Regions from separate parts of the Actinoplanes sp. NPDC023936 genome, predicted to be linked through region 1. Evidence: riboswitches for the same ligand, from Rfam matches in the RefSeq annotation. Region 1 holds a riboswitch; the other holds the start of a gene.
What was found. A riboswitch is a leader RNA that binds a small molecule or an ion and turns the genes downstream of it on or off. The one in region 1 is predicted to bind cyclic di-AMP.

Region 1 (4,256 bases):
CTGCTGGCCCTGCAGTCGTTCTTCAACACCGGCCTGGCGATGTTCATGGCGCGGTACGGCTCCAAGAACCGCGACATCAAGCAGCTGATCCCGTTCATCATGCGCTTCTGGATGTACGGATCGGCCGTCCTCTACCCGGTGACCCTCTTCGAGGACAAGCTCGACGGCTGGCAGCTCGCTCTGGTCGAGGCGAACCCGATGCTCATCTTCATCGAGCTGTTCCGCCACGCTCTGCTGGAGAACGTCACGCTGGCCAGCACGCCGGTCGCGCTGTGGCTCCAGGCGCTGGCGTGGAGCCTGGTCGTCGGCATCGGTGGATTCGCCTACTTCTGGCGCGGAGAGAAGGGCTACGGCCGTGGCTGACAACGAACGCATCCCCACCGTCGTCGCGGACGACGCCCACATCATCTACAAGGTGTACGGCTCGGCCGCGCCGGGCACCGGCAGCCCGCTCGCCAGCTTCAAGCGCATGATCACCAACACCAAGGCGGGGAACGTCCGCGAGGTGCACGCCGTCAAGGGTGTGAGCTTCACGGCGTACCGGGGTGAGGCGATCGGTCTGATCGGCAGCAACGGCTCGGGCAAGTCGACGCTGCTGCGCGCGGTCGCCGGCCTGCTCCCGGTCGCCAAGGGCGCGATCTACGCGTCCGGCCAGCCCTCGCTGCTCGGCGTGAACGCGGCCCTGATGAACGAGCTTCCCGGCGACCGCAACGTCGAGCTGGGCTGCCTCGCGATGGGCATGTCGCCGGCCGAGGTGAAGGAGAAGAAGGACGGGATCATCGAGTTCTCCGGCATCAACGAGCGCGGCGACTTCTCGTCGCTGCCGATGCGGACGTACTCGTCCGGCATGGCCGCCCGCCTGAAGTTCTCGATCGCCGCCGCGAAGCAGCACGACGTGCTGCTGATCGACGAGGCGCTGGCGACCGGTGACGCCAAGTTCCGCCGCCGCAGTGAGCAGCGGGTGCGTGAGCTGCGCGCCCAGGCCGGCACGGTGTTCCTGGTCAGCCACAGCGAGCAGTCGATCCGGGACACCTGCGACAGGTGCATCTGGCTGGAGTCCGGCCTGATCCGGGCGGACGGCCCCACCGACGAGGTGATGCGGGAGTACGAGTCCTACATGCGCAAGTAGGACCCGTACCCCCGTGAGGTTCTGATCTTCAGCGGATCGAGAGATGCACGTGGTTGGTGTGGTCGCTGGAGGGGTCGCCACCCGCCCCGCTGTACGACTTCCAGCCACTGCTCGGCAGCCAGATCCGGCGATACCAGATCACGTAGAGCACGTCGAGCGCGTCCGCGTTGTTGATGAAGTAGTTCGCCAGGTTGTTGCCGTAGGTCCGGCTGGCGCCGGTCGCGTCCCCGCCGAAGCCGTTCTTGTCAGAGGCGAAGTCGCAGGCCCGGCCCTTCGGGTGCTCACCGCTGTTCTGCTCGCGGAAACACGCGACGTAACGGGTGAAGCCGTCCTTCTGGGCCTGCTTCAGCGCGTGCAGGGTGCGCGGGGTGAGACAGCCGCTGGTGGTCGGGTCGGGCTCGGTACAGCCGGAGCCCGAGCCGCCCGGCGCCGGATCGGCCTTGGCGCTGCCGCCGCCGTCGCTCGACGAGGAGGCCGCGGCCCCCTGGTTCGCCTTCTTGAGCGCCGTCTCGGCCTGCACCTTCTTCTTCGCCATCACGTTGACCTGCTTCTGCTGGTCCTTCACGGTGGCGTCGATGGCGAGTTTCGCCCTGCGCTGGGCGTCGAGGGTCGTCTTGAGTTCCTCGATCGCCTGGTTCTGCTCGGCCGCGACGGTCGACAGGACCTCGGCCCGGTCGATGAAGCTCCCGGTGTCGCTCGCATTGACGAGCGCGCTCATCGCGCCCATCCGGCCCGACGTGTACGCCTGTGAGGCGATCTCGTCGAGTGCCGCCTGCTGCGGGCCGACCTGGGCGTCCAGCTTCTTGAGCTCCGCCGTCAACTCGGTCTGCTTCTGCTTGGACGTCTTCAGCTTCGCCTTGGCCTCGACGTAGCCGCGGGAGGCGTCCTCCAGTTGTTCGACGAGGGACTTGGAGCCACCCTCGCCGTCGTCACCGTTGTCACCGGGGGCGGCGGTGGCCGGTGACGCCACGATCGCCAGCCCGCACACGGCGAGCAGCAGCCCCATGACGGCCGCTAATCGCCGCGCAGTCTTTCGCTGCACAGGTAATCCTTCCGTCGGCCGCCGACCGAGTTAGCTGACGGGTTCGGGACGAAGGAAATCCCTACCGCGGTTGCGGATTCACCCCGAGGGAAATGGTTCCCCGGCTCGCCGGGAGCGGCGATTAGGCGGCGGTCCCCGGGTGGGAACCGGAACCGACCATACCCACTCAATCGACAGATCGACAGTTCTCGTACGGTGCGCTATTGCGCGGACACGCGAGGTGATTTGACTACGGAAAGTCGCTGCCCGGTAACAGTTTTGCCGGTTCAGTGGTCCTGATACCGCGCCATTCCTCAGGTAAACTCGTCGCGGTCCTGCCAGGACGGCACCGCCCCCGAGGAGCCGGCAGGCCGCCGCCTAATCACCGCGAGGTGAGCCGGGGAACCAGGTCAGTGGGGTGAGTCCGCCTTCGGGTGGTAGGGATCTCTTCCGTCCCGAACCCGTCAGCTAACTCGGTCGGCGGTGACAAGGAAGGAACTGTTGATGACCGCACGTCCCCGCCGGTGGCTGCTGCTTGCCCTGGCACCGCTCGTGGCCACGACGTTGTTCGTGGCGCCGGCCACTCCGGCCTCCGCCGAACCGAGCGGCTCGTCCCCCACCGCGGAGGAGGAGGACGAGGACGCACTACTCTCCGACGTCATCGAGGCCGCCAACCGGCGCTACGTCTCGGCCAAGGCCGCCGTGACGAAGTCCACAAAGGCGCAGGCGAAGCTGAACGTCGAGATCAAGGCCGCGGAGGACCGGCGCGACAAGCTCATCCCCGAGGTGAACTCGATCGCCCGCGAGCAGTACGTGACGGGCAACCTGAGCGCGGTCGGCTTCCTGCTCGGCGCGAACTCGTCGAACGACTTCCTGCACAAGGCGATCTCCCTCGAGGAGATCAACAAGCTGCACGACGAGAAGCTGCACGAGCTCAACGAGGCGATCGCCACTGTCGCCGAGAGCAAGGCGAAACTCGACGCCGAGGTCGCGGCGCAGAAGAAGAACTCCGCGCTGATGAAGAAGCAGAAGGAATCGGCGGAGAAAGCCCTGCAACTGGTGGGTGGCGACGCGCTCACCGACGGTTTCGTGGTGGCGAAATCCCCCTCCGCCAAGGCCGCGCCGCGCAACTCCAGCGGCGGCTTCTCGCCCGAGGGCTGCACCGAGAAGGACCCGACGACCAGCGGCTGCATCACCAAGCGCACGCTGAACATGTACAAGGAAACCAAGAAGGCCGGCTTCAACCTGTTCGTCGGCTGTTACCGCCCCGGCGGGCCCTACGAGCACCCCAAGGGCCGGGCCTGTGACTGGTCGCTGCAGAAGAGCGGCTTCTCCTCGGCGCACAACGACAGGATGATGAAGTACGGCAACGACCTCATGGCGTTCCTGGTGCGTAACGCCGACGAGCTCGGGATCTACTACGTCATCTGGTACAAGAAGATCTGGTTCCCCGCGTCGGGCTGGAAGGCGTACCACGGCGTCAGTGACCACACCGACCACGTGCACGTCTCCATGCTCTGAGCATCGGAAAAGCCCCCGTCCTCATCGTGAGGACGGGGGCTTTTCTCGTTCGGCTCAGTGCACGGCGCGGCGCACCGGCGCCCGCCCGTGCGGCTGGGCCGGCGCGGATCCCACCGGGGGGGCCGGCGGGATCGGCATGGTCACCGGGCGCACCTGGGTCACCTCGGTCTCCTTGCCGTGGTGCAGAAGCGTCAGCCGGGCCGAGCCGCCACCGTTGCGCAGCGAGTAGGTCACCTCGTCCGCCGTCACGTTCACCCGCAGCCGCAGACCGCGCCAGAGCAGCGAGAACTCCAGGTTGTTGATCCGGCTGGGGAGGCGCGGCGCGAAGCTCAGCTGCCCGTTGAAGTCACGCATGCCGCCGAGACCGGCGACCAGCGAGATCCAGGTGCCGGCCAGCGACGCCACGTGCACGCCGTCCCGGGCGTTCTGGTGCAGGTCGTGCAGGTCCATCAGGGCGGCCTCGCCCAGGTAGTCGTGGGCCAGCTCCAGGTGCCCGGTCTCCGCCGCGAGAACGGCCTGGATGCACGCGGATAGGGACGAGTCGCGGACGGTCCGCGCGTCGTAGTACGCGAAGTTGCGCGCCTT
Region 2 (4,256 bases), on a different contig from region 1:
CCGCGCGACGCCCCGCCGCGTCACGACCCGCCCGCATCCGCCGCGTCACCGATACGCATACCGACATGATCTCCCGGCACGCCCCCGGGATGGGGTGGATTCCCCTGATGGCGCACCAGGTGCCGGCTCGCGAGCCATGACGGTCCCCTTTCGCTGTCCCGTCACGCTGACCACGGCCGGGACGGGCCGGGTATGCCGTGCTCGGCCACTTCCCGTCCTCGATCGTCCACGAGCGCGCATCGGAGTGGGTCGCCACCAGGAACAGATCGGCGGTCAGCGCGGAGATCACCACGTCGGGCCGGACGTCCCTGCGGCCGACGCGCTACGACGGTGCTGCGGGGATGCAAGCGACGCGCTACGACGGCGTGGCGGGGGTGCCGGCGTCGTGCCACAGCACCCCGGCCAGGACCAGGGCGGCTACGCCGATCACCACGCGCAGCGGGCGCTCCGGAGTACGCCGCACCAGCGCCGGCCCGATCCAGCTGCCGATCAGGCAGCCGGCGGCGAGCACCCCGGCCGCTGCCCAGTGGACCGGCGCGAGCACCGCGTAGAGGATCGCGGCGGCCACATTGGAGAAGCCGAGGACCAGGGTCTTCACCGCGTTGGTGATGGCGAGCGGCTCGACGGCCGCCACCGAGAGCGCGGCCAGCATCATCACGCCGGCGCCCGCGCCGAAGTAACCGCCGTAGACCGCGATTCCGAACACCGCGAGGGCCAGCGGCGGCCGCCATCCGGGGCGGACGTACCAGGCCCGCAGCGGCTCCCGGAACAGCAGCATCAGCCCGCCGGCGGCGATCAGGCCGGGCACCGCCCGTTCGAACGCGGACGACGGCGTGCCCATCAGCAGCAGCGCGCCGGCTGTCCCGCCGGTCACCCCGACCACGCCGTGCCGGGCTATCCGGCGGGCCTGCCCGTGCAGCTCCACGCGGGATCCGGCGGCCGCGCCGAACGCGGTGGAGAGCAGCGCGACGGTGTTGGTGACGTTCGCCGCGACCGGCGGGATGCCGACGGACAGCAGGGCCGGGTAGGTGACCACGGATGCCAGCCCGCCCATCGACCCGGTGAGGCCGCCACCGACGCCGCCGAGGAAGAGCAGGACGGCATGGGCGAGGCTCACGGATCCCGAGCGTACGCCGATCGCCGGCCGCCGCGATCGTGGTGAGTCGGCGTTGACCCACCGCGATCGCGGCGGCGGCACGGTCAGCGCAGCCGGAGCCGCTGACCCGGGAAGATCTGGCTCGGGCTGTCGAGCCGGTCCTTGTTGAGCTTGAAGAGGGTGCGCCAGCCACCCTTGACCTTGTACTTCTTCGCGATCGCGGCGAGCGTGTCGCCGGAGCGCACCACGTAGGTGCCCTTCTTCGACGCGGTCGCCTTCTTCGACGCCGACGACTTCGCGGACGACGCCTTCTTGTAGACGCCCGCCTTCTTGCCGCACACCGGCCAGGGCTTCAGGCCGCGCTTCTTGTAGAGCTTGGTCGCGACCTTGATCTGCTCGGCCTTCGTGGCCCGGTCAGCGGTCGGGGCGTACTTGCCGCCCCCGTTCGCCTTCCACGTGCTGCGGCTGAACTGCAAGCCACCGTAGTACCCGTTCCCGGTGTTGATGTGCCACCGGCCACCGGACTCGCATTTCGCGAGGACGTCCCAGTTGACCTGCCGGGCCGCCGATGCGGGGCTCGCCGGGGCGAGCAACGTGCCGGCTCCGACCACACCCGCGGTCACCAGACCGAGGGCAAGGCGCGTTCGTCTACCGATCCGAGACATGGATGATCCTCCACGCCTGCGAGGTGAGCTGTCGGGTTCGGACAGAGGTGCCCGGCCGTCGTTCTGCGGCTTCACCCCAAGGCGCGGTCATGCGGCGCCGGAAATCGTGGGTCCCCCGCTCCTGCCTCTCCTATCGAGTCCGCGGGCGGCGGCAGGACTCGGCGGACCGCCCGTGGTGCCCGCCATCGCGGGACGGCCCGACGGTAACCACGCCACCGGGGCAACGACCAAGCCGAAACCCCCTGATAGTGACGTTCTTCACGGTATTTGCCCGATTTGATCTTGTTCGCGCCCCGGAATAGCGGGCATTCCCGACTTCCGAGGTCCGTCATATTCGGCACAGACCACAGCGCCCGGCCGGACGATGCCGGACCGGGCGAAAAAGGGCAGTGCCGGATCGGTGGGAAACGGGTCAGTTCGCGACGAGGACGGCGACGATCGCGAGGACCGCCGGAACGGTCTGCACGAACAGGATTCTGCGGCTCGCCGTGGCCGCGCCGAAAACGCCGGCGACGGCCACGCACCCGAGGAAGAACAGCTTCGCGGCGAACCCGGTGTCCCCGCCCGCGATCAGGCCCCCGATCAGGCCGGCCGCGAGAAAGCCGTTGTAGAGGCCCTGGTTGGCGCCGAGCACCCGGGTCTGCCGGGCGAACTCCTCGGTCAGCCCGAACGCCTTGCGCCCCCGCGGCCGCGTCCACAGGAACATCTCCAGGACGAGGATGTAGACGTGGATCAGCGCAACCAGCGCCACCAGCAGGTTCGCTAAGATGATCATGGCGACACCCTAGCTTGGGAGGCGCGTGCGTATGGTGTCCGCCATGAGCATCGACGAGAAACCGGGCGAAGCGGCGCGGGCCTCCGGAGCGTTCGCGGTCGTCATCGGTCTCTTGATCGCCGCATTCGGATTCCTCACCGACCACGTGCCCACTCGTGGCTATTACTTCGCCGGCCTCCTGGTGCTGGCCGGCAGCGCCGTGCGGATCGAGGCGGCCCTCAAACACCGGACCGATCCGGTACGGGTTGAGCAGCAGCCCTGATCGACCGGCGGCCCGATCAGCTCGCGGCCAGCAGGGACGCCAGGGCGTGCGGCCGTGAGAACATCGGCCAGTGACCGGCCGGGAGCTCGTGGAACGTCCAGCCGTCGCCGCTCATCAGGGCGAACGCCGGGACCGTTGCGGCCAGCCCGCGCAGCTGGCCCGCGGAGAACGAGCACAGGATCGCGGTTCGCGGCAAGGCCTGCCACGCCCCGCCGTGCCGCAGCGGCTCGGTGGCCGCGCCGACCGGCTGCGCCCGCCCGCGCTCGCGGACGACCGCCCAGTCGAAACCCTGCGCGGACGGCGGCGCCTCGGCCGGGACCGGGATCATGCCGTCGGCGGCGTCCGGCGGTGAACCGTCGAATTCGGACTGGGACATGCCGTCCGGCAGCGGGCCGGTGTCGACGTAGACGAGGCGGGCCACCCGGTCCGGCAACCGATCCGCCGCCGCTGTGATCACCGCCCCGGCGTAGCTGTGCCCGACCAGGACCACGTCGCGCAGCCCGTCCAGCAGGCCGGCGACCTGGTCGGCGTGATCGGAGGCCGTGACACCCCGGTCCAGCGCGAGCGAGACCTGGTGCACGTCATGTCCCGCGGCGCGCAGCGGCGCCGCCACCTCGTCCCACGCCCAGCCGCCCAACCAGAACCCCGGTACCAGCACGTATGTCGTCATGTCCGAAACGCTAGGCTCAATACCGGGCGGATTCGGCCCGGTATAAGGTGTGGCGCATGCCACAGTCACTCGGACGCGTTCTCGGCCTGCTCGAACTGCTGCAGGCCCACCCGGGCGGGCAGACCGTCGGGCGGCTCGCCGAGCGGCTCGGTGTCGACGAGCGGACCGTCCGGCGCTACGCGTTGCACCTCGCCGAGCTGGGCATCCCGGTCGAGGGCCGGCGCGGGCGGTACGGCGGTTACACCCTCGCTCCCGGATACCGGCTGCCGCCGCTGATGCTCACCGACGACGAGGCCGTCGCCGTGCTGCTCGGGCTGGTCGCGGGCCGCCGGATCGGGCTGTCCACGGCCGCGGCAGCCGGCGAGACAGCGCTCGCGAAGATCCGGCGGGTGCTGCCGGCGGCGCTCCGCGCCCGCACCGACGCGATGCTCGGCACCCTCGGCTTCGCCGCCGGCCGCCCCGCGCCCGCACCGGCGACCGCGACCGCGACGCTGCTCGCCCTGGCCGGGGCCGCCCACGACCGGCGGCCGGTCGCCTTCGGCTACACCAAGCCGGGTGGCGAGCCGGAGCGGCGGCGGCTGGACCCCTACGGGCTGGTCTTCCACGGTGGCAAGTGGTTCGTCACCGGGCGCGATCACGACCGGGGCGAGGGCCGGACGTTCCGCCTCGACCGGATCGAGGCGGTCGAGATCGTCGAGGGGAGTTTCGAGGTGCCCGCCGGGTTCGACCCGGCCGCCCGGGTCGCGGCCGGGCTGGCCACCGGCGCATGGCGGCACGAGGTGTCGGTG

Region 2: another riboswitch for cyclic di-AMP. It lies ahead of AB0F72_RS31345 (transglycosylase family protein); the one in region 1 lies ahead of AB0F72_RS13100 (hypothetical protein).

The regions. Positions count from the first base shown of each region.
Region 1 is NZ_JBEZZR010000007.1:207,792-212,047, reverse strand. It holds gene AB0F72_RS13110 (ABC transporter permease) at 1-363, shown strand, start outside; gene AB0F72_RS13105 (ABC transporter ATP-binding protein) at 356-1,129, shown strand; gene AB0F72_RS13100 (hypothetical protein) at 1,158-2,135, opposite strand; cyclic di-AMP (ydaO/yuaA leader) riboswitch at 2,175-2,309, opposite strand; cyclic di-AMP (ydaO/yuaA leader) riboswitch at 2,516-2,650, shown strand; gene AB0F72_RS13095 (hypothetical protein) at 2,655-3,671, shown strand; gene AB0F72_RS13090 (glycoside hydrolase family 65 protein) at 3,726-4,256, opposite strand, start outside.
Region 2 is NZ_JBEZZR010000032.1:26,037-30,292, reverse strand. It holds gene AB0F72_RS31355 (methyl-accepting chemotaxis protein) at 1-24, opposite strand, end outside; gene AB0F72_RS31350 (sulfite exporter TauE/SafE family protein) at 356-1,117, opposite strand; gene AB0F72_RS31345 (transglycosylase family protein) at 1,201-1,719, opposite strand; cyclic di-AMP (ydaO/yuaA leader) riboswitch at 1,760-1,935, opposite strand; gene AB0F72_RS31340 (DUF1304 domain-containing protein) at 2,174-2,536, opposite strand; gene AB0F72_RS31335 (hypothetical protein) at 2,580-2,798, shown strand; gene AB0F72_RS31330 (alpha/beta fold hydrolase) at 2,815-3,468, opposite strand; gene AB0F72_RS31325 (WYL domain-containing protein) at 3,525-4,256, shown strand, end outside.